4 regions of the Streptomyces herbicida genome follow, and region 3 is predicted to be linked to each of the others. Evidence: riboswitches for the same ligand, from Rfam matches in the RefSeq annotation. Region 3 holds a riboswitch; each other region holds the start of a gene.
What was found. Region 3 has a riboswitch for S-adenosylmethionine ahead of Q8A52_RS26135 (glutathione S-transferase C-terminal domain-containing protein). Riboswitches for the same ligand answer to the same signal wherever they lie in the genome.
Positions count from the first base shown of each region.

Region 1 (5,537 bases), on a different contig from region 3:
ACTTCAGATAGTCCAGGTACTGGGTGAACAACGGCCGGTCGTAGCCCGCCTGATGAAGCTTGGCCTGGAGCTGGTCCGGGGTGAGCCGATCGCCGAAGGCGGCGCTGATCGGGTCGCCGGTGGCACGCATCAGGAAGAAGACCAGGCTGACCAGGACCAGCACGGTGGGGATGATGAGCAGGAAGCGGATCACCAGGTAGCGGGCGAGTCCGTACCCGGCGGCGCCGTCGCCCGAAGTGGTGACGGCGCCGGGGGTGTCCTGTGTCAGGGCGCTCACTTCTTCGCAAGCCCCGTCCAGCGGAACTGGTAAGCGCTGTTCAGCTCATCCGGCACTCCGCTGACGTCGGTGCGGGTGACGATCGCCGTGGACCCCTGCAGCAGCGGCAGCAGCGGCACCTGCGCGGCGGCCTTGTCCTGGGCCTGCTTCAGCAGTTCGGTCCGCTTGGCCGCGTCGGTCTCGGTCTCCTCCTTCTTGATCAGCGCGCGTACGGCGTGGTCGTCATAGCCGTTGGCGACCCAACTGTTGGCCGCGTAGAAGGGCGAGAGGTAGTTGTCGGCGTCGAGGTAGTCGGCGTACCAGCCGAGCTGGTACAGCGGGTACAGGTGCTTGACGCGGTCCTTGCCGTACTGGGTCCACTCCGTGGACTGCAGGTTCACCTTGAACAGGCCGGTGGCCTCCAGCTGGGTCTTGATCAGCGCGTACTCGTCCGCCGAGGACGAGCCGTAGTGGTCGCTGTTGTACTGCAGGTTGAGGGTGACCGGGATGCTCACCTTCGCCGCCTTCAGCTTCGCAGCCGCTGCCGTCTTGTCGGGGCCGCCCTTCTTGTCGCCGTAGAGCGACTTGAAGGCGGGTGTGGCTCCGGCGAGGCCGTCGGGCACCGAGCTGTAGAGCGGCTGGAAGCTGTTCTTGTAGACCTGCTGGGCGAGTTGGGCCCGGTCGACGGAGTCGGCGACAGCCTGCCGTACGGCCAGCGCCTTGGCCTTGTCGGCGTTCTTGGACTTGGTGCCGTACGGCTGGGTCTGGAAGTCGAAGACGATGTACCGGATGCCGTTGCCGGAGCCGGTGTGGACCTTGATGTCCTTCTTCTTGGCCAGGTCGTCGAGGTCGGCGGTGGTGAGGGTGCGGTAGACGGCGTCGATGCCCCCTTGCTGGACGTCGAGCTTCAGATTGCTGGCGTCGGTGTAGTACTTGAGCTGGATGTTCTTGGTCTTCGGGGTGCCCTGCTGGCCCTGGTAGGCGCTGTTGGCGGTGAAGGAGACCAGGGAGTTCTTGTCGTAGCTCGTGACGCCGTACGGCCCGCTCCAGGGCTTGCCCGCGACGACCGACTTGTCGTCGAGGATCTTGTCCGCCGGGAAGACCTGCTCGTCGACGATGTAGCCGGCCGCCGTGGACAGCACCTGTGGGAACAGCGTGTCGTTGGCCGACTTGAGGGTGAAGACGACGGTGGCCGAGTCCGGGGCGGTGACGGAGGCGAGGTTGTACAGGAGCGACGACGGGCCGTTCTCGTCGGCGATCTTCAGCGTGCGATCGAAGCTGAACTTGACGTCAGAGGAGGTCAGTTGGTGCCCGTTGGCGAACTTCAGGCCCTTCTTGAGGGTGACCGTGTACTCCTTGGGTCCCGTCAGCTTGATACCGGTGGCCAGGTCCGGGGACGCCTCCGTGGAGCCGTTCTTCACGCCGAGCAGGGTCGAGTAGACCTCGGTCTCGATGGTGCCGGAGCCCGCGTCCCAGGCGCCCGCCGGATCCAGGCTGGTCACCTGGTCCGTCGTGCCGATGGTCAGCGCCTTGATCGAGGCCGCGTTGCCGCCGTCCTTGGTGCTGGTGCATCCGGTCAGGGCCACCAGGAACGCCGTACCGAAGGAAAGGGCGCCGAGGCCGGTTCGGAGCGATCTGGGCGTGATGTGCTGTGTCATGGCTGGTCTCCGCTTCCGCATGGGCGGGTACGCGACGGAGCCGCGCCGGGCTGGACCTGCCGGACGGCGCGCGTTGTCGCGTGGGAAGGTGAAGGAAAAGAGAGTTGACGATGCGTCGGCGCGTTTCCCGCCGACGGCTCAGTCAGTTCTGACAGAGACAGCTGCAGACCAGCAGCAGATCCACATGACGTCGGGAGCACAGCACGAGGCCACTTGCCACGCCGTCCTCCTGGGGGTGTCGTCGGCGCACGGGCCGAAGGAAACGCACTTGCAGAACAGGGAAATCCGCCGAGCCTTCACCTGGGGCACCCCGCTGCGTCGAGGGTTGCCGTCCGGCCAGCCAGGGCTTGATCACCGGAACTCGTAGCTCGCGCTCACCGTAGATCGACAATTCTCTCGGCGTCAAGAGTTCGCCCTGGCGGGATGACCTGCGCAGGCGCGGCTGTTGCACGGACAACCATATGTGCAGGCCCAGCTCGGCCAGGATCTCGGCGGCAATGGAGGCCCGTCTGCAGCACCGCCCCGGGGAGGGATGTCGGCTCGCGGCTCGGTGATGACTTTCCGAGCCCGCCAGGGTCCGCCTGCCGTGCTCCACCCACGACTGCCCCTCTGGTTGGCCAAAGTACAGTCGACAAGATGCGGGATGGGACCGTCTCAAAATCGACGTGTGCAAATCAGGGCGAACCAGTCACGTCCGAACAACTACGTATCGGCATACGAGACGCTGCCGAATTTGTGTTGTTCTTGTGAGAGGCGCTGCTACTGTTCCCGCCGTGATTCGGACATCCACCCCGGCGTTGACGCGGCGTCGCGCCGTCGACCTGATGCGCGTGCGCAGCGCGAGCTGTTGCCCCGGCGTCGCCGTGGCCTGCTGCTGAGTCTGAACCGACACTCACACGCGCGCTCACTCCTCCCGGCCGTGACCCCCACGTGCGCGGGCACGCCTAGGCGAATCCTTCTCCCGGACGTTCGGCCCACGGCCGTTCGGCTTCCGGTGTTTCAGTCCTGCGGTCATCCGCTTTCCCGCTTTCCCGTGCCTGCGTCCGCCGCACCCGCGCTCGCTGTTCCCGCGCGCATGCTGCCTGCCCGTGGGCCGCCTTCCGAGGAGTTCAACCATGCGTCTGAGACGTACCTCCGTCGTGGCGATCGCTGTCGTCGTCGCCACGCTCGCCTCCCCTCTCGTCCTGACCTCCGGTACCGCGTTCGCCGATCCCGGCGCGGGGATCGCCGCCCACCAGTTGGTCGGCGTCGGCTCGGACGTCACCCAGGACGTCCTGGACGCGCTGGCCGGTGAGACGGTCAACGGCACCAGCTACGCCGCGACCGCCGTCACTGCGGACGGCTACACGCTCGCGTCCTACGACGCGACCGAGCCCGGCACCGGCTCCACGACCTCGCAGATCCAGACCCGGACGAGCGGGCCGACGTTCCTGCGTCCCAACGGCGCCAATGCCGGCCGCCTCGCCCTGAGCGACTCGGTCGCAGGCGGCAACTACGCCGTCTCCTCCAGTGCCAACGACGGCACGGTGAACATCCAGGACCAGATCGACTTCGCCCGCAACACCAGCGCGCCCGCGGTCTCCGGCACCGCGCTGACCGCGATCCCCTTCGCCCGGGACGCCGTGGGCTACGCAGCCAAGGGCTCCGCGCTCGCCCAGCTGACGAAGCAGCAGCTGCACGACATCTACACCGGGGCGCTGACGGAGATCAACGGGGTCAAGATCCACCCGTTCATCCCCAACTCCGGCGCCGGCACCCGCACCTTCTTCCAGAAGGCCATCGGTGTCACCGACGCCCAGCTCGGCAGCAACGTCGACACGCTGGACTACGACGGCAAGGCGGTCCAGCAGAACCGTCTGAACAACGTCATCGAGAACGACGGTGACATCGTCCCGCTCTCCGTCGCCAGCTTCGTCGCCCAGCACAACGGCACTGCCCCGGACCGCAGTGCGACCTCCGTCGCGGGCGGCGCGTTCCTCGGCGCGCTGGACGAGGCGAACAGCGGGACCTACACCGCACCGGTGATACAGAACGCCGACGGCACGATCTCCTCCAACCCCGATTTCTTCGCTGACACCACCTTCGGCCGCGACGTCTCCAACGTGGTCTCCACTCGGGCCATCGACCCGACCAGCGTCTTCTTCAACCAGCCCCTCTACGACGTCTTCGTGACCGACGACAGCCACACGGCGGCGCTCGCCTCCAGCTCGGCCCAGTCCGTGATCGGCAAGTTCGGCTTCCTGAACGTCAGTTACAACGGCATCGCCGACCCGACCAACAAGCACGTCAAGCGGGGCGGCCTGGAGGACGGCAACCTCTCCTCGGCGGTCCCGGCGGCCCCGTCCGTGACCGCTACGCCAGGCGCCGGTGCGCTCAAGCTGTCCTGGGCCCCGGCTTCCGGTGCCGCCGTGAGCGACTACCGCGTCACCGTGCAGGACAGCACCGGCGCGGCCGTGGGCGGTTACGCTTACAAGGACGTGCCCGCCGCCAGCACCGGCGCGAACCTGACGGGGCTGGCGGCCGGTTCGTACACCGTCACGGTCTATGCCGCTGACATCAACGGCAACAGCGACGCAACCACGACCAGCGTGGTGGTCCCCGCCGCGAAGACGGCGACGACCGTGACCGCCTCGGCGGCGGTGGCCAAGCCCGCGTACGGGACCACCGAGTCGATCGCGGTGACCGTCGGCCACACCGACGCCCTCGTGCCGACCGGCACCGTCGCGGCCTATTACGGCAGTACCAAGGTGGGGTCCGCCACCCTGAACTCCTCCGGCAAGGCCACGGTCAAGGTCGCCACCACCAAGCTCGGCGCCGTCGGTACCAAGGCCCTGAGCATCCGCTACGGCGGCGACGGAGCCCACACCGCCTCCAGCAAGAACGTCACCATCACCGTCGTCAAGGCCACCCCGACCCTGACCGTCACCGCCCCGACCCGGATCAGCCACCTCAAGCACGCCACGGTCAGCGTCAAGGTGAGCGCCACCGGCGTCACCCCGACGGGCAAGGTCCGGATCTACAAGGGCTCCACTTTGGTCGGCAGCGGCACCCTCAGCGGCGGCAAGGTCACCGTCACCATCGCCAGGCTCGCCAAGGGCACGCACACGCTCAGCGTCCGCTACGCCGGCAACAGCTTCGTGAAGGCCAAGTCCAAGAGCGTCACCATCACCAGCTACTGACGCCGAAGCACCACCAGAAGTCCGCCTGAAGGGGCTGGAGCCGGCCCATGCGCCGGCTCCGGCCCCGGGCGCCGCACAGCCGAAACCAGAAAGGAGCACGACCTTGGGCCTCCCGCTGACCGCGCCGGGCGAGGACACACCACGGCGGCTGTCCACCGCACGGGGCGCCGGTGACCGCCTCTTCCGGGGGGCGCTGCGCGGCTCCGGTCTCGCCGTGCTCGCCATCATGGCGGCCGTCGGCCTGTTCCTGCTGCTACGCGCCCTCCAGGCGCTGCGCACCGCCGGGTTCTCCTTCCTCACCACCGAGCGCTGGGAACCCGACACGCACGACTTCGGCATCGCCGCCGTACTCACCGGCACCCTGCTGATCGCCGTCGTGGCCATCGTGGTGTCGGTGCCGCTGGCGCTCGGGACCGCGCTGTACATCTCCGAGATCGCGCCGGC
Region 1 covers NZ_JAUYWJ010000045.1:16,768-22,304, forward strand. The annotation lists gene Q8A52_RS47075 (ABC transporter permease) at 1-277, opposite strand, end outside; gene Q8A52_RS47080 (ABC transporter substrate-binding protein) at 274-1,914, opposite strand; SAM riboswitch class IV at 2,174-2,283, opposite strand; gene Q8A52_RS47085 (Ig-like domain repeat protein) at 3,030-5,093, shown strand; gene pstC (phosphate ABC transporter permease subunit PstC) at 5,197-5,537, shown strand, end outside.
Region 1: another riboswitch for S-adenosylmethionine. It lies ahead of Q8A52_RS47080 (ABC transporter substrate-binding protein); the one in region 3 lies ahead of Q8A52_RS26135 (glutathione S-transferase C-terminal domain-containing protein).

Region 2 (5,537 bases), on a different contig from region 3:
CGCAGGCTGCCTTCGAGGCCCTGCGCGAACCCCTCGCCGAGCTCGCCACCCGGCACGGCCTGATCGTCGAGCCGGGCCGGATGGTCCTCGAACTCCGCCCGCCCGGCATGGACAAGGGCGTCGCCCTCCTGGAGTACGTCCGCGACATCGGCGCCGAGTCCGTGGTGTACGCCGGCGACGACCTGGGCGACCTCCCCGCCTTCGCCGCGGTCGACAAGCTGCGCTCCGACGGCGTCCCGGGCCTGCTGGTGTGCAGCGGCAGCTCGGAGGTGACGGAGCTGGCCGAACGGGCGGACCTGGTGGTGGACGGTCCGGAAGGGCTCGTTCGACTGCTGCGGATGCTCGCCGCTCAGCTGGACTGATCGGCGTCCAGCGCGTGCAGCTGGTCCAGGAACCACTGCGTCGGCGGTAGCGCCGTGGCGGCCGCGGCCAGCCGCTTCGTGCGCTCCGCCCGCTCCTCGGGGGGCATGGTCAGCGCCTGGTGCAGGGCGCGGGCCGTGCCCACGATGTCGTACGGGTTCACGGTGATCGCGTCCTCGCCCAGCTCCTCGTACGCCCCGGCCTCCCGCGAGAGCACCAGCACGCACCCCTCGTCCGAGACGACCGGAATCTCCTTGGCGACCAGGTTCATACCGTCCCGGATGGGGTTCACGAGCGCCACGTCCGCCAGCCGGTACGCGGCCAGGGAGCGCGCGAAGTCGTCCTTGACGTGCAGTACGACCGGGGTCCAACCCGGCGTGCCGTAACGGGAGTTGATCTCCTCGGCGACACGCTGCACCTCCGCCGTGTAGTCGCGGTACACGGCCAGGTCCTGCCGGGAGGGGTAGGCGAAGGCCACGTGCACGACCCGCTCGCGCCACTCGGGGTGGTCGTCCAGCAGCTGCCGGTACGCCAGCAGCCCGCGCACGATGTTCTTCGACAGCTCGGTGCGGTCCACCCGGACGATCGTCTTGCGGCCCGCGCCGATCTCCGCCCGCAGCGCCGTCATCCGTTCGGCCACGTCCGCCTCGTGCGCCCGCTTGCGCAGGAAGTCCGCGTCCGCGCCGAGCCCGTGCACGCCGATGCGCGTGCCGGCCGGGATGCCGGGGCCGAGCACCGTGTGACAGCAGTCGGTGAACGCGTCCGCCCAGCGCCGGGTGAGGAAGGCGGCGCGGTCGGCGCCGAGGATGCCGCCGAGCAGCTCGGCCGCGATGTCGTCGGGCAGGAGACGGAAGTAGTCCGGCGGGGCCCAGGGGGTGTGCGAGAAGTGGCCGATCCGCAGATCGGGCCGGAGCTGCCGGAGCATCCGGGGGGCGAGGGCGAGATGGTAGTCCTGGATCACCACCGCGGCGCCCTGAGCGGCCTCCTCCGCCAGCGCCTCGGCGAAGGCCCGGTTGTAGGCCTCGTACGACGCCCACTGGCGCCGGAACTCGGCGTCGAAGACCGGCTCCAGCGGGGTCTGGTAGAGCATGTGGTGGACGAACCAGAGCACGGAGTTGGCGACGCCGTTGTACGCGTCGGAGAAGATCGTCGCGTCGATGTCCAGCATGCGCACCTGCTGGCCGCCGGTCGCGTCCACGGACAGCCGCCGGCCGCCGTGCGAGCGGCGCACCGCCTCCCGGTCGGCGTCGCTCAGCGCGGCGCACACCCACACCGCGTCCGTGTGCGGCCCGATGGCCGACAGCCCCGAGACCAGCCCGCCGCCGCCCCGCTTGGCGTGCAGCGCACCAGCCGCGCCGTCGGGGCGTACCTCGTACGAAACCGGGCCGCGATTGGACGCGACCAGCACTTCAGCAGCACCGTGCGTGGAAGCCATACGCCTCAACCTAGCCCGGCCCGGAAACGCTCAAACGTACGTTCCACCCTGAGAGGGGGCCGTATACAGCCGTTCTCCAGCCGATCAGGCCACTCTGCGCGAGGCGTACTCCGCGATCTCCGCCATCGGGGGCCGCTCCTCCGTGTCCACCGAGTAGGTACGCGGCTCGAAGCCGTCCTCGCCCCGCTCGAACTGGGTGAGGGAGGGACGGATGAGGTGACCGCGGGCCAGCCGCAGTTGCGCCGTTCGGTAGATCGCCGCCGCCATCCGGCCCAGCGCCTGCCCGTCCTGGTGCCGGTGCTTGCGCACGCCCACGTCGACCTGGGCCAGGGCGTCCAGGCCCACCAGGTGCAGGGCGTCGACCAGCATGCCCAGCTCCACGCCGTAGCCGACGGGGAACGGGAGCTGTTCCAGCAGGGAGCGGCGGGCCGCGTACTCGCCGCCGAGCGGCTGAACGAAGCCGGCCAGTTGCGGCCAGTGCATGTTCAGCAGCGGGCGCGCCATCAGCTCGGTGACCCGGCCGCCCTGGCCCGCCGTCCTGCCGGAGGCGAGTGAATTCAATTCGGTGCCGAGTGGGCGGTCGTACATGGCCTTGACCAGGTCGACCTCCGGGTCGGTGAGCAGCGGGCCGACGATCCCGGAGACGAAGCCGGAGGAGAACTCCCTCAGGTCGGCGTCGATGAAGCAGACGATGTCCCCGCTCGTGACCAGCAGGGACCGCCACAGGACCTCCCCCTTGCCGGGGACGGCCGGAATGCGCGGCAGGATGTCGTCGCGGTGGACGACCCTGGCGCCCGCGGCGGTGGCCACCGCGGCGGTGCGGTCGGTGGATCCCGAGTCGACGACGACGATCTCGTCGACCAGCGGGACCTGCTGCATGAGGTCGTGGCGGATCACGGCGACGATGTCACCGACCGTCTCCTCCTCGTTGAGCGCGGGCAGCACCACGGACACCGACTGACCCGTCCGCTGCTTGGCGGCGAGGATCTTGTGGAGGGGGCGATCGGTCACGGACCAGGAGCGGGTGGCCAGCCAGCGCTCGACTTCTTCCAGCACAGTCAGCGGCTCCTCACGTTGTCTCGCGGTTCGGACGACTATCTCAACTGTCCTGGCCTTCGGTTACAGTCTTGAACAACGCCGATGACCATCGCATGTCGAGGGTCGTGGGCGTTTACAACCACATACAGCTCATCCAGAGGGGCAGAGGGACACGGCCCGATGAAGCCCCGGCAACCCTCCAGTCGGTTCTCGTTCTCCAGCGAGGCTCCCGGCTAGGGAAGGTGCCAAATCCGTCTCACGGCGAGATGCGTCGTGAGGAAGATGAGGAGAAAGGGCCTCGCCTCCATGGCTGTGCAGACAGTTGCAAGCACCAGCAATCCCACCGTAGACCTCGGCCCGGCCGCTGCGCTGAGCTGTCGCGAGTGCGGTCACCGGGTACCGCTCGGACCGGTGTTCGCCTGCGAGGAGTGTTTCGGCCCGCTCGAGATCGCGTACGACTTCTCGGCGTACGAAACCGAGGAACTCCGCAGGCGCATCGAGGCGGGCCCCGCGAACATCTGGCGCTACGCGCCGCTGCTGCCCGTCCCCGCGGACGTGGCCGGAAAGCCGAACCTGAACCCGGGCTGGACGGAGCTCGTCAAGGCCGACAACCTGGCGCGCGAGCTCGGAGTGACCGGCGGCCTGTATGTGAAGGACGACTCCGGCAACCCGACGCATTCCTTCAAGGACCGCGTCGTCGCCCAGGCCCTGGAGGCCGCCCGCGCCTTCGGCTTCACGACCCTCTCCTGCTCCTCCACGGGCAACCTGGCCGGTGCCGTCGGCGCCGCGGCCGCCCGGGCCGGCTTCCGCTCCTGTGTGTTCATCCCGCACGACCTGGAGCAGGGCAAGGTCGTCATGGCCGCCGTCTACGGCGGTGAGCTCGTCGGCATCGAGGGCAACTACGACGATGTGAACCGCTTCTGCTCCGAGCTGATCGGCGACCCGGCCGGCGAGGGCTGGGGCTTCGTCAACGTCAACCTGCGGCCGTACTACGCGGAGGGCTCGAAGACCCTGGCGTACGAGATCTGCGAGCAGCTCGGCTGGCGGCTGCCCGACCAGATCGTGGTCCCCATCGCCTCCGGCTCCCAGCTCACCAAGATCGACAAGGGTCTGCAGGAGCTGATCAAGCTCGGGCTCGTCGAGGACAGGCCGTACAAGATCTTCGGTGCCCAGGCCGAGGGCTGCTCGCCAGTGTCGACCGCCTTCAAGGCCGGGCACGACGTCGTCCGCCCGCAGAAGCCGAACACCATCGCCAAGTCCCTGGCCATCGGCAACCCGGCCGACGGGCCGTACGTCCTCGACATCGCGCGCCGTACCGGCGGCGCGGTGGAGGATGTGACGGACGAGCAGGTCGTGGACGCCATCAAGCTGCTGGCGCGTACCGAGGGCATCTTCGCCGAGACGGCGGGCGGTGTGACGGTGGGCGTGACGCAGAAGCTCATCAAGGACGGGGTCCTCGACCCGACCAAGACCACGGTCGTCCTCAACACCGGCGACGGCCTCAAGACGCTTGACGCGGTGGCCGGCACGGGGCTGACCGCGACCATCCGCCCGAACCTGGACTCCTTCCGAGAGGCTGGCCTCGCATGAGCGTGACCGTCCGCATCCCCACCATCCTGCGCACCTACACCGGCGGTCGGGCCGAGGTGACGGCCGAGGGCGCGACCCTCGCCGAGGTCATCGAGAGCCTGGAGAAGAACCACACGGGGATTGCCGCCCGCGTGCTGGACGACCAGGGCAAGCTGCGTCGCTTCGTCAATGTGTACGTCAACGACGACGACGTCCGCTTCGAACAGGGCCTGGAAACGGCGACCCCCGACGGCGCGGGTGTCTCCATCATTCCGGCCGTTGCCGGCGGCTGATCATTACCGTGGGTAACGGCAGTTACCGATAGTTCATCTGATTGCCTCCTCCGTGAGAGAAGCGGAGGGGGCAATTCAGTGTGGTTGAGCGCGGTACAGTTGGGGAACTCGCTCCCGATCTCCGGGTCGGAAGCCCTGGATTCATGCCGTAGACCCGACAAGAAGTAGCCAAAGTGTGCGGGCCTTCTGCGGCATTTGCGCCTTTTATGGGGCCCGACTTGCCCTGAATTCGGGTGAATTCTCACCACATTCCGGACCGGTGGCGTCCAGAATTCTCGTCCGATTGACCTGTTGCAGACGGCAGTTGGACAGATACATTCAGCCGCGGTCGACGCGTTCCGGCGCACGCCCCCAAGCCAATGGGGGGTGAGGTCTGACCCGGATCCGCGAAGTGTGGATCTGTGCAAGGGCCAGTAATAGGGGAGTTAGGCATGGCTCAGGGCACCGTCAAGTGGTTCAACGCGGAGAAGGGGTACGGCTTCATCGCGGTCGACGGTGGTGCGGATGTTTTCGTCCACTACAGCGCGATCCAGATGGACGGCTACCGCACCCTGGAAGAGGGACAGCGGGTCGACTTCGAGATCTCGCAGGGCCAGAAGGGCCCGCAGGCGGACATGGTCCGGCTGGCGACCAGCTGAAGCACGCGTCGACTGACAGCGACGTTCTGTTCATCTTCGAAGGGCCCGTACCTCCCGGGGGACGGGCCCTTCGGTCTGCCCGGGCCGTCCGACCACCCCCCTCGAGGGGCCCCGCTTCGCGGGCGCTTCTTGCACTCGGACGGGGCGAGTGCTAATCATTGGCGTTAGCACTCTGAAGGTGAGAGTGACAACGAAGGACCGGGT
Region 2 covers NZ_JAUYWJ010000002.1:555,541-561,077, reverse strand. The annotation lists gene otsB (trehalose-phosphatase) at 1-362, shown strand, start outside; gene Q8A52_RS06285 (alpha,alpha-trehalose-phosphate synthase (UDP-forming)) at 350-1,795, opposite strand; gene Q8A52_RS06280 (glucosyl-3-phosphoglycerate synthase) at 1,880-2,851, opposite strand; SAM riboswitch class I at 2,981-3,122, shown strand; gene thrC (threonine synthase) at 3,140-4,423, shown strand; gene Q8A52_RS06270 (ubiquitin-like small modifier protein 1) at 4,420-4,695, shown strand; gene Q8A52_RS06265 (cold-shock protein) at 5,127-5,333, shown strand.
Region 2: another riboswitch for S-adenosylmethionine. It lies ahead of thrC (threonine synthase); the one in region 3 lies ahead of Q8A52_RS26135 (glutathione S-transferase C-terminal domain-containing protein).

Region 3 (5,537 bases):
GACGGTACGGGGCAGGAAGGGGCCCGGCTGGGTGAGGGCGATCAGGCCGAGGATCTCGGGTACGTCGGCGGGTCCCAGCCGCACCGCTTCGGGTGCGGGTTCCGCGTACAGAGCGGTGTCGACCATCTGGACGCCCTCACCGCTGTCCACGATCTCCCAGCCTCCGGGCACCGTCTGGACCGCGGTGACCGGGGTGACGGTACCGGGTCCCACCAGTGCGGCCAGGTCGTCCCAGGCACGGGGATCGGCGGGGTCCTCCAGGGCGGTGAACGGGGAGACGTACGTCAGGTAGCGGGCGGCCCGGCCGACGCGCTCGGCGAAATGGACGTGCGGGCCCGTCAGCGCGGCCCAGGCGGCGTTGTCCAGGATGTGCGATTGCGTCGGGCTCGGGAACACGGCGTGGTGAACGCTGGTGGACATTGCGGTGCGGAGTCTCCGTATCGGGAACGCGGCCGGGACTCCACCGGGGCACGGCGGAGTCCGGTGGGCGGACGACGGTCAGGAGTTGTCGAGCGGCAGGCCGGCCGGGTTGACCTCGGACGTGGCGACGGCCTCATTGGAGAGGTTGTAGGCGGCGAGCCACTTGGCGTACTGACCGTTCTTGATCAGATAGTTGATGGCGTCAGCGACGGGCTTGGCGAGCCCGCTGTCCTTCTTGGTGGTCGCCGCAATCAGCCCCTGCAGAGTGGCACCGGCGCCGGAGAAGGTGCCCGCGCTGCGGGTCGGGTTGGGCGACTCGGCGGTCTGCGTGATGTGGTAGGCGATGCCCGGGTTGGCGGCGAAGTAGGCGTCGATCTTGCCGCCGGTCAGCGCCAGGTTGACGGTGTTCTTGCTGGCGTAGTTCTTGACGGTGAGGGTCTTGCCCTCCTTCTTCAGCTTCGTCTGCCACTCCAGGAGGATCTTCTCCTGGTTGGTGCCGTTGTCGACGGCGACGGTCTTCCCGGCGAGGTTCTCGTAGTTGCCGTCGAAGTTCCAAGTGCTCTTCTTGAGCACCTCGAAGCCGAGGTTGTCCTTGCGGTAGGAGGCGAAATCGTACTTCTTCTTGCGCTCCTCGGTGTCGGTGATGTTGGCGAAGGCCACGTCGACCTTGCCGCTGTCGATACCGACGAACATGTTCTCCCAAGTGGAGTTCTGCAACTCGGGCTTGAGGCCGAGGACGGCAGCGACCAGGCGGCCGAAATCGGGTTCGGCGCCGGTGAGGGTCTTCTGGTCCGAGCCGATGTACGCCAGCGGCGGGAAGCCGTCCGGCAGGGCACCGACGCCAATCTTCAGCACGCCGCTCTTCCTGACCGTCGGGGGCAGTTCGGCGCTGATCGACTTGACGTCGGACACCTTGAGTGGGGTCGGCTTGGCGGCCCCGTTGGACAGCTGTCCCACGGTGACCGTGCCGGCGGCGTCGGCCGTGACGGCGGCGTCGCTGCTGCCCCCGCAGGCGGCGAGTCCGGCGGCGAGCGTGGCGACGACGGTGCCTGCGGTGAGACCGCGGAGGAGTCGGCTGCGGAAGCTGAGGGTGCGCATGGCTGTCCTTGGTGATGAGCGGTGTGCGATGAGAGATGAGGTGGGGCAGGCGGCGGTCAGAGGACTTTGCTGACGAAGTCCCTGGTCCGCTCGTGCTTGGGGTGGTCGAGGACCTCGGCCGGCGGGCCTTGCTCGACGATCTTTCCGCCGTCGATGAAGACGACGCGGTCGGCGATCTCGCGGGCGAAGCCGATCTCGTGGGTGACGATGACGAGGGTGGTACCGCTGGTCGCCAAGTCCTTGATGACGGCAAGGACTTCGCCCACGAGTTCGGGGTCGAGGGCGGAGGTGGGTTCGTCGAAGAGGATGACGCCGGGGCTCAGGGCGAGGGCACGTGCGATGGCCACCCGCTGTTGCTGGCCGCCGGACAGCTGCCGTGGATAGGCGCCGGTCTTGTCGGCCAGGCCCACCCGTCCGAGGAGTTCGCGGGCGATTTCCTGGGCCTCGGGCTTGCTGAGTTTCCCGGTGGCGACCGGGGCGGCGGCCACGTTGTCCAGCACGGTCAGGTGCGGGAAGAGGTTGAAGTTCTGGAAGACGAAGCCGATCCGGCTGCGCTGGGTGAGGATGGCCCGCTCACTCAGCTCCTTCAGCCGCTCCCCCTGACGCCGTACGCCGATCAACTCGCCGTTGACGCTGACGTAGCCGACCTCGGGCTTCTCCAGGTGATTGATGACCCGCAGCAGCGTGGACTTGCCGGAGCCGGACGGACCGAGGATCACGGTGACCTCGCCGGGCCGGACGGCCAGGTCGATGCCGTCCAGCACACGGTGAGTGCCGTACCACTTGTGTACGTCGTGGACCTCGACGGCGGCGGGCGCGGCCGCCAGGGTCCCGGGGGTGTCGGTGCTCATACGGCGGCCTCCCTGCGCGCACGTTCGCGCAGGTCCCGCAGGCCGGTGCGGAGTTTCTGCAACGGGGTCGGCGGCAGGGTGCGGATGGCGCCCCGGGCGAAGTACCGCTCGACGTAGAACTGGACGACGGACACGGCACTCGTGAGGATCAGGTACCAGACGGTGGCGACCAGCAGCAGCGGCACGATGTCGCCGGGGTAGGTGCTGCCCATCGTCTGCACCGAGCCGAACAGGTCGAGCAGCGACACGTAGAACACCAGGGATGTGCCCTTGATCAGGCCGATCAGCTGGTTGACGTAGTTCGGAGTGATGGACCTGAGGGCCTGCGGGAAGACGATCCGGGTGAACTGGTAGCTCTGGGGCAGGCCGAGCGCGGCAGCGGCCTCGTGCTGGCCCTGGTCGACGGAGAGGATTCCGCCGCGCACCACTTCGGAGGCGTAGGCCGCCTCGTTGAGGCTGAGGCCGACGACGGCGACCACCATGTCGGAGGCGAGCCGCGACTCGTCGAAGGTGAAGAAGGCGGGCCCGAAGGGCACCCCGAGGCTCAACGTCTGGTACAGGGCAGAGAAGTTGTAGAGGAAGATCAGCACGACGATCAGCGGCACGGACCGGAACAGCCAGGTGTACACCCAGCTCACCGCACGCAGCACCGGACTCCCGGAGAGCCGCCCCAGCGCGATCAAGATCCCGCCGAGCAGCCCCAACACCGCGCTGAACGCGGTCACTTCGAGGGTGATGACCAGCCCGTCGAGGACGGTGGGGCGCAGGAACCAGTAGCGGAAGCGGTCCCACTGGTAGAACGGGTTGGTCACCAGCCCGTGGGTGATCTGGGCGACCAGCAGGAGCACGGCAGCCGTGATGATCCAGCGGCCGGGACGCCGGAGCGGAAGGACTCGCTGCGCCGCCAGGGGCTTCGGCACGGCGGGGGTGTCGGGGCGGGGGATCGCCTCGGCGGGCGGTGCTGATCCGGAGGACACAGCGATGCCGGGAGGTTCACTCATGGAGGGCTCCATCGGTTACGGACACCCAGGACCGCGGAAAGCGGCAGCACCACACCGCGCGGGAACGGCTCGGCACGAGGCGACGCACGGGTACACGCGATGCGGGGGCTGGGCGGGGAGAGGGCGCACCGCGACAGCGGTGGTCGTCAGAGACTCAGAGAGCCGTCAGCCTTGACAGAGGGCGCGGCAAGCGACCGTACACAGCGCGCTGTTGACGCGCAGCAGGTCGACGGAGCGGTCCGTGCACAGCACGACGCGGCCGCGGAGCCGCCATGCGGCCGTCCCGTCAGCTGCGTACATCGCTGTCACCATCACTTCTCCGCCCCTGGGGCATCTCGGTCTGAGCCGCAAGTTAGGCAGGTACCGAAAAGAATGTCAATCCGCGTGACCACCAGGTGAGACCGCATGCTCGGCCTTCTTGACGGCGTCACGGAGCTCACTGAAACTGACGGGGACGGTCACGATTGTCAGCGCCACGGCGCGGGTTCGCCCCGCTCATGTGGTCATCGGCCCCGGCCCGCTGACAGGCAACCCTTCCACCGCGACGGGGTGCCCCGGGTGACGACCGGGTCCCGCCGGTGCGGCGGGGCAAGCGTGGTCTCGCGTCTCGCGAGCCGGAGGTGGGACTGGTGGGAATGCCCTGGAACGACTTGACGAGGCGCCTGCACATCGATCTGTCGCGGGTCTCCAGCGCTTACTGATCCGCCACCCGTCCGCGCCATCCGGACCGGTGCGGCAAGCTCAGTCGCTCCGCATTCGGCCGCCGGTGCCCACAAGGCGGCGGTAGCTTGCTCGTTCCCAAAGGGAGAGTCATGCCCGAGACAACTTCACCCAGTTCCAGCACAGACAACTCCAATGCCGGCAACCAGAGTTCGTCCGCTTCGGGCCATCGCCCCAGCGCGGCCGTACCGTCCCCCCTCCCCCACCTCTTCCACAGCCGTATCGGCGTCGGTCTGGCCGGCGGCTTCTACCCGGCACCGCACCGCTACGAACTGTTTCTGTCGGGGAGTTGTCCCCGCTCGCTGCGCATCTCCATCAGCCTCGACCTGCTCGGCCTGAAGGACTCGGTCGCCACCACACTCCTGGCTCACCCCGCCGAGACACCCGACGCCTTCGCCTCACTGCGCCGCGCGTACGAAGCCACGGTGCACCACTACGACGGACCACTGAAGGCGCCCGCGCTACGCGACCGGTGGAGCGGGCGCATCGTCAGCAACCACACCCCCGACATCCTCCGCGACCTCGCGGGCCTGCTGTCCGGTCACGACGGAGCCTGCCCCTCCGCGCTGCGCCCGCCAACCCTCGCCGCGGACATCGACGCCCTCTGTGACCTGCTGGATCGGGATGTCACCCCGGTCGCCGAGTCCTCAAAACGATCGGCGGCACTGGAACTGTTGGAGCGTCGGCTCGCCGGGCAGCCGTATGCGCTGGGCGAGGCTCTGACGGCAGCGGACGTAGACCTGTGGGTGGCGCTCGTCCATCTCGGCCCGGCCGACACCCTCAGCTCGCACCCCCGGCTCCGGGACTACGTACGCCGGCTCGGCAACCACCCCGCCTTCCCGGCCAGGACCGACCCGGTGCCTGACGCGGCGTGAGCCCAGCACACAGGTGCCCGTCGCGAGCGGCCAGGACGGATCCTGGGACCATTCCTCCAGGGAACCGTCATACAAGGCGATGTCCCGACGGCCCAGGAGCGTGAGGGCGAGAACCGTGCCGACGGCGGAGATGCCGCCTCTGCAGTAGAGGATCAACGGTGGCTCGTCGCCCTTGAATACCGTGCCAACGCGTTAGGCGAGTTCGGTGGCGGGCAGGAACCGGCCCGGGCCGTTCGCCGACGACACGGCGGCCGACGCCCCCGGGGGTGCGGCGTTCACCTCACCGTCCAGCAGCGCATCGGCACTGCCCATGATGATCTCGGCGTGCGCGTGCCGGTAGACGTCCAGCTCCGTGATCGGCCGCACCCAGGTCGAACCGCGGCAGGCGGGTCGGAGATGTTGTTCACGCCCTTCCTGACCAGGAGGTCGTGTTGCGTGACCGTCGACAGTGCGAGGCGGGCGGCACCAAGCTGCGCCGCGCCAACGGCCTCGTCGGTGCTGTGATCGTGACCACCGCCCGGTACACCTGGACGCCCGGCGGCGGTCCCAAGGTCACGCCGCCCGAGGACGAC
Region 3 covers NZ_JAUYWJ010000013.1:33,018-38,554, reverse strand. The annotation lists gene Q8A52_RS26155 (GNAT family N-acetyltransferase) at 1-420, opposite strand, end outside; gene Q8A52_RS26150 (transporter substrate-binding domain-containing protein) at 499-1,518, opposite strand; gene Q8A52_RS26145 (amino acid ABC transporter ATP-binding protein) at 1,575-2,369, opposite strand; gene Q8A52_RS26140 (amino acid ABC transporter permease) at 2,366-3,370, opposite strand; SAM riboswitch class IV at 3,827-3,971, shown strand; gene Q8A52_RS26135 (glutathione S-transferase C-terminal domain-containing protein) at 4,183-4,965, shown strand; partial or broken gene Q8A52_RS48935 (sulfurtransferase) at 5,020-5,121, opposite strand; gene Q8A52_RS26130 (hypothetical protein) at 5,158-5,331, opposite strand.

Region 4 (5,537 bases), on a different contig from region 3:
AAGGTGGCGGGCACGCAGAAGCTGCGCGCCAAGCTCAGCGACGCGCTCTACGGCGAGGACTCCCAGATCCCGAAGGCCACCGTCGAGGAGTACAAGGAGATCACGAGCGGCCACGGCCACCACTGATCGCTGCGCACGCCACGCCACGGCAGGGGCTCCGTCCGGTGTTCGGACGGGGCCCTTCGCCATGCCCGGCGGCTGGATAGGGTGGACCTTGTTGAGATTCGCGTCCCGGATGCCGGGACCTCATCCAGGAGCGGCTTATGAGCGCTGTGACCCCCGCTGGAGGCGACACCGCGGCGGGCCGTTCCTGGCCCGAGGTACTGAACGCCCTGCTGGACGGCCGTGACCAGAGCGCCGACGCGACGGCTTGGGCGATGGACCGGATCATGCGCGGCGAGGCGACCGACGCACAGATCGCCGGCTTCGTGGTGGCACTGCGGGCCAAGGGCGAGACCGTCGAGGAGATCACCGGCGTCGTCCGGGCGATGTACGAGCACGCCAAGGTGATCGAGGTGTCGGGTCGCACGGTCGACATCGTCGGCACGGGCGGCGACGGCGCGAAGACGGTGAACATCTCCACGATGTCCGCGCTGGTGGTGGCCGGCACGGGCGCCAAGGTCGTCAAGCACGGCAACCGGGCCGCCTCGTCGGCGTCCGGCTCCTCCGACGTCCTGGAGAAGCTGGGCATCAATCTCGACCTGACGCCCCAGCGGGTCGCCGAGGTCGCGGAGGAGGCGGGCATCACCTTCTGCTTCGCCGTGAAGTTCCACCCGGCGCTGCGCCATGTCGCCGCGGCCCGCGGCCAGTTGGGCATCCGTACGGTCTTCAACGCCCTCGGCCCGCTGACCAACCCGGCCAAGGTCAAGTCCCAGGCGGTCGGTGTCGCGGACCCGCGGCTGGCGCCGATGATCGCGGGCGTCCTGGCCGAGCGCGGCAACTCCTCCCTGGTGTTCCGCGGCGACGACGGGCTCGACGAGCTGACCACGACGTCCACCTCCCATGTCTGGGTCGTCCGGGACGGCAAGGTCACCGAGGAGAGCTTCGACCCGCGGGACGTCGGCATCGAGCTGGTGCCGGTGGAGGCGCTGCGGGGCGGCGACCCGTCGTACAACGCGGAGGTCGCCCGGCGGCTGCTGGACGGCGAGCCGGGCCCCGTACGCGACGCGGTGCTGCTGAACTCGGCGGCGGCCCTGCTGGCCCTCGACCCGGGCGCCGGCACCCTCGCCGAGCAGATCGGCGCCGGGATGGCCAAGGCCGCGGAGTCGATCGACTCGGGCTCGGCCAAGCGGGTGCTGGAGCGGTGGGTGGCCGCCAGCAACGCCTGACACGACCGGTCGGCGGTCCCGCGATCCGGACACGGGTTGCGGGACCGCGATCACTTCACGTACTTTCCTGTTCAGGTCATGAGTGACAGTCATGAGGCCCCGGCCGACTGTCCGGCAACCCTCCGTCCGTGGCGGGGTGCCCCGGGTGAGGACCAGGTCGTAGGCAGCGAGGTCTACGGCAAGCGCGGACCCCTCGTACACCAGGGGTCCTGGTCGTCGAGGGAGCCTTCTGTGAGCAAGCGAATGCGATAGGGCGTAGAGCCCCGCCTCCGCGTACCCCTTTCACCTTCCCCACGCTCGAGCCGTGCGCGCTCGCGTGGTGGTTCCGCCTTGCCTCTCACGGGAGTTCACCATGTCCGTCTCCACCGCTGCCGCCGCCCGGACCGTTTGCAGTGACATTCCGGGGCCGCTGCCCGTTCTGGGCGGGGATGTCACCGTCCCGCTCGTCACGGGCGGCGAAGTCACCTACGCCGCGCTCGACTACGCGGCCAGCGCCCCCGCCCTCCAGCGCGTCTGGGACGACGTGGCGGCCTACGCCCCCTACTACGGCAGCGTCCACCGCGGCGCCGGCTACCTCTCCCAGCTCTCCACCGACCTCTTCGAGAACGCCCGCAAGACGGTCGCCGAGTTCCTCGACTGCCGCGACGCCGACCAGGTGATCTTCACCCGGTCCACGACCGACTCCCTGAACCTGCTCGCCGCCGCGCTCCCCGCCGACTGCCAGGTCTTCGTCTTCGAGACCGAGCACCACGCCTCGCTGCTGCCCTGGAAGGACGCCCGGGTCAGCTACCTCGACGCCCCGCGCAGCCCGCGAGAGGCGGTCGAGACCCTGGAGCGGGCCCTCGCCGACCGCACTGCGTCCACTGAAGGGGGCCACGGCCCGGCCCTCGTCTGTGTCACGGGCGCCTCCAACGTCACCGGCGAGCTGTGGCCGGTCCGCGAACTGGCCGCCGCTGCCCATGCGCACGGCGCCCGGATCGTCCTGGACGCCGCCCAGCTGGCCCCGCACCACCCGGTGTCGGTCCAGGACCTGGACGTGGACTGGGTCGCCTTCTCCGGCCACAAGCTGTACGCCCCGTTCGGCTCCGGCGTCCTGGCCGGCCGCGCCGACTGGCTGCGCGCGGCCGAGCCGTACCTCGCGGGCGGCGGCGCCAGCCGCAAGGTCAGCCGCCGTACGGACGGGGGAGTGGCCGTCGAGTGGCACGAGACCGCCGCCCGCCACGAGGCTGGCTCCCCGAACGTCATCGGCGTCTACTCCATCGCCTCCGCCTGCAAGGCCCTCACCGAGGCCGGTTTCGACACCCTGGTGGCGCGTGAGGAGTACCTGATCCGCAAGGTCCGGGAGGGCCTGGCCGAGGTCCCGGAGGTCCGCGTCCTCTCCCTCTTCGGCGACGACGCCCCGCGCGTCGGTGTGATCTCCTTCGTCGTCGAGGGCTGGAACAGCTCGCACTTCGCCGCCGCGCTCTCCGCCGAGTACGGCATCGGGGTCCGCGACGGCCTGTTCTGCGCGCACCCGCTCGTGCGCACCCTGCTGGGCAGTGACCCGCAGACCCAGGGCGAGTGCGGCGCTCCGGAGGCCGCGCCCGGTGAGAAGTCCCTCAACGCCGTCCGCGTCAGCTTCGGCGCGGGCACGCCGGACGAGCACGTCGAGCGGTTCGTGAACGCGGTGAAGGAACTGGTCCGGGACGGCGCCAAGTGGCAGTACCGCACCGAGGACGGGCGCTGCGTCCCGGCCGTCTGATCGCCGTACGTCACCGCGGTATACGCTCCCCCTGTCAGCCGGACTCTTGACGGGGGAGCACGGGGTGGACGCGCTGCGCGCGGCGGATCCGCGGCGGATCGGGCCGTACGAGGTCCTGGGCAGGCTCGGCGCGGGCGGGATGGGCGAGGTGTATCTCGCCGAGTCGCGCACCGGACTCAGGCTCGCGGTGAAGGTGGTGCGGGCCGAGCACGCCGAGGACCGCACTTTCCGGGCCCGGTTCCGCCATGAGGTGCGGGCCGCGCAGACCGTCGGCGGCGCGGGCACGTACACCGCGCGGGTGGTGGACGCAGACACCGGGGCGGAACGGCCCTGGATGGCCACGGAGTTCGTCGAGGGCCCGAACCTGCGGGACGCGGTGCTGGACGGGGGCGCGCTGCCCCGGTCGGCGGTGCGGGTCCTGGCGGGGGCGCTCGGGGAGGCGCTCGCCGCCATCCACGCCAAGGGGATGGTCCACCGCGACCTGAAGCCCTCCAACATCCTGCTGGGCGCGGACGGCCCCCGGGTCATCGACTTCGGGATCGTACGGGCCCTGGAGGCCACGTCACTGACCCGCACCGGCGCGGTGGTGGGCTCGGTCGGGTACGTCTCGCCCGAGCAGATCCGCAACGGCGGCCAGGTGGGACCGCCGAGCGACATCTTCTCCCTGGGCGCGGTCCTGGCCTACGCGGCGGCCGGACGCGAGCCCTTCGGCGAGGGCCAGGACTCGGTCGTCCTGCTGCGCATCCTGACCCGCGACTTCGACCTGTCCGGGGTGCCGGAGGAGCTGCGCCCGCTGGTGGCGGCCTGCCTGCGAGAGGACCCACTGGAGCGCCCGACCCCGGCGGACCTGCTGGCGTCCACCGGCCATAGCCCGACCTCACTGCGCGCCGGCATCCGCCCGGGCTGGTACGCGGGCACACCCGACCCCACACCGCGCCACGCCGCACCCCACTGGATCCCGACCGACCGCGCGAGCGGCGTGGAGTACGCGGCCCCCCACACCCCCGCGACCACCGCACCGGGCACCGACACCTCCGCGCCGCCCGCTGCCGCGCCAGTGACGGGAGCGGCCGCGCCCGGCACCGCCATCGCCACCACCACCGCCGAGTCTGCGCCTGATGTCGTCGCGCCGGGGACCGGACCCACCGTGCCCGAGCCTGACGGCGACGACCCCGCGTCCGGCGCTGCCACACCTGCGACCGATACCGGCGCATCTGCGTCGGCCGCTGCCATACCCGGCACGGATATTGCCGCGTCCTTGACCGACGCCGGTGCGCCGGGGACCGGCGGCACCGCGCCCGTAACCGATGCCGATCAGTCCGCGACCGGAAATGCCCTGCCGGTCGTCGCTGTCACCGCGTCCGTGACCGACGGCGCCGCACCGGTGGCGGATGCCTACGCGGCCCGGGTCGAATCGGGCGTCTCCGTGATCGCCCCTGTCGCGCCCGAGGCCGAGGCTGTTGCACCCGGGACCGATGTCGACGTGTACGTGAGCGCCGCTGCCGCGCCCGAGGCCGAAGCCCCCGTGCCCGATGCGAATGCGACCCCCGTTGCCGCACCCGGGAACCGGGCCTCCGGAGCCGTGACCGCCGTCGCCCCGGCCGGTGTGGTGGCTCCCGGGCGACGGCGGCTGTTGAAGGTGCTGGCCGGTGGCGCCGTGGTTGCCGCGGGGGCCGGGGTCGGAGGGGGGCTCTGGCAGCAAGGGGCGGGGAGCGAAGGCGAGGGGGGCGACAAGTCCGTGGGGGCGCCCCGCGCCGGCGGGAAACGTACCGGCGGGCCCGCCGTGCTGCGGTGGCAGTACGACGTCGGTGGCCTCGGCGGGCTGGACGGTCCCTGCGTCGCCCTCGCCCCGGACGGCTCCGCCGTCTGCATCGGCAGCTCCAGCGGCACCCTGCACGCCGTCTCCCGCACGGGAAGCCGCCGCTGGAAGATCAAACTCGGTGACGAAGTCTCGACTCCCGTGGTCACCGCGGACGGCGTCTTCTGCGTGACCTGGGACCACGACCGCAACCTGCGCCGCCTGCGCGCCGTGGCCCTCGACGGCACCCCGAAGTGGCAGCAGACCCTCGGCGACCACGGCTACAGCATCCCGGTCCTGCTCGGTGACCACGTGCTCGTCGTCATGGGCAGCACCGACGCCGGCGGCCTGCGCTGCGTCGCCCCCGACGGCAGCGAGCGCTGGCTCGTGACGACCCCCGCCGGTCCCACGGGTATCCCGCTGGTCGCGGGCGGTGTGGTCTACACCGGGAGCTACGGAGACCGGCTGCTGGCGCTGGAGGCCACGGACGGCTCCATGAAGTGGTCCGTGCCGGGAGGAGCCGACGTGACGGTGTCGGTGCTGGCCGGCACGACGCTGCTCGCCGACTCCGCCCCCGGCCTGCAGGGCTTCCGGAGCACGGACGGCAAACGGCTGTGGCGGAACCCGGACAGCAGCCCGGCGAACCCGGTCCCGGGCAACCGGTCCGTCG
Region 4 covers NZ_JAUYWJ010000008.1:365,168-370,704, reverse strand. The annotation lists gene qcrB (cytochrome bc1 complex cytochrome b subunit) at 1-126, shown strand, start outside; gene trpD (anthranilate phosphoribosyltransferase) at 264-1,328, shown strand; SAM riboswitch class IV at 1,403-1,519, shown strand; gene Q8A52_RS19520 (aminotransferase class V-fold PLP-dependent enzyme) at 1,681-3,069, shown strand; gene Q8A52_RS19515 (protein kinase domain-containing protein) at 3,134-5,537, shown strand, end outside.
Region 4: another riboswitch for S-adenosylmethionine. It lies ahead of Q8A52_RS19520 (aminotransferase class V-fold PLP-dependent enzyme); the one in region 3 lies ahead of Q8A52_RS26135 (glutathione S-transferase C-terminal domain-containing protein).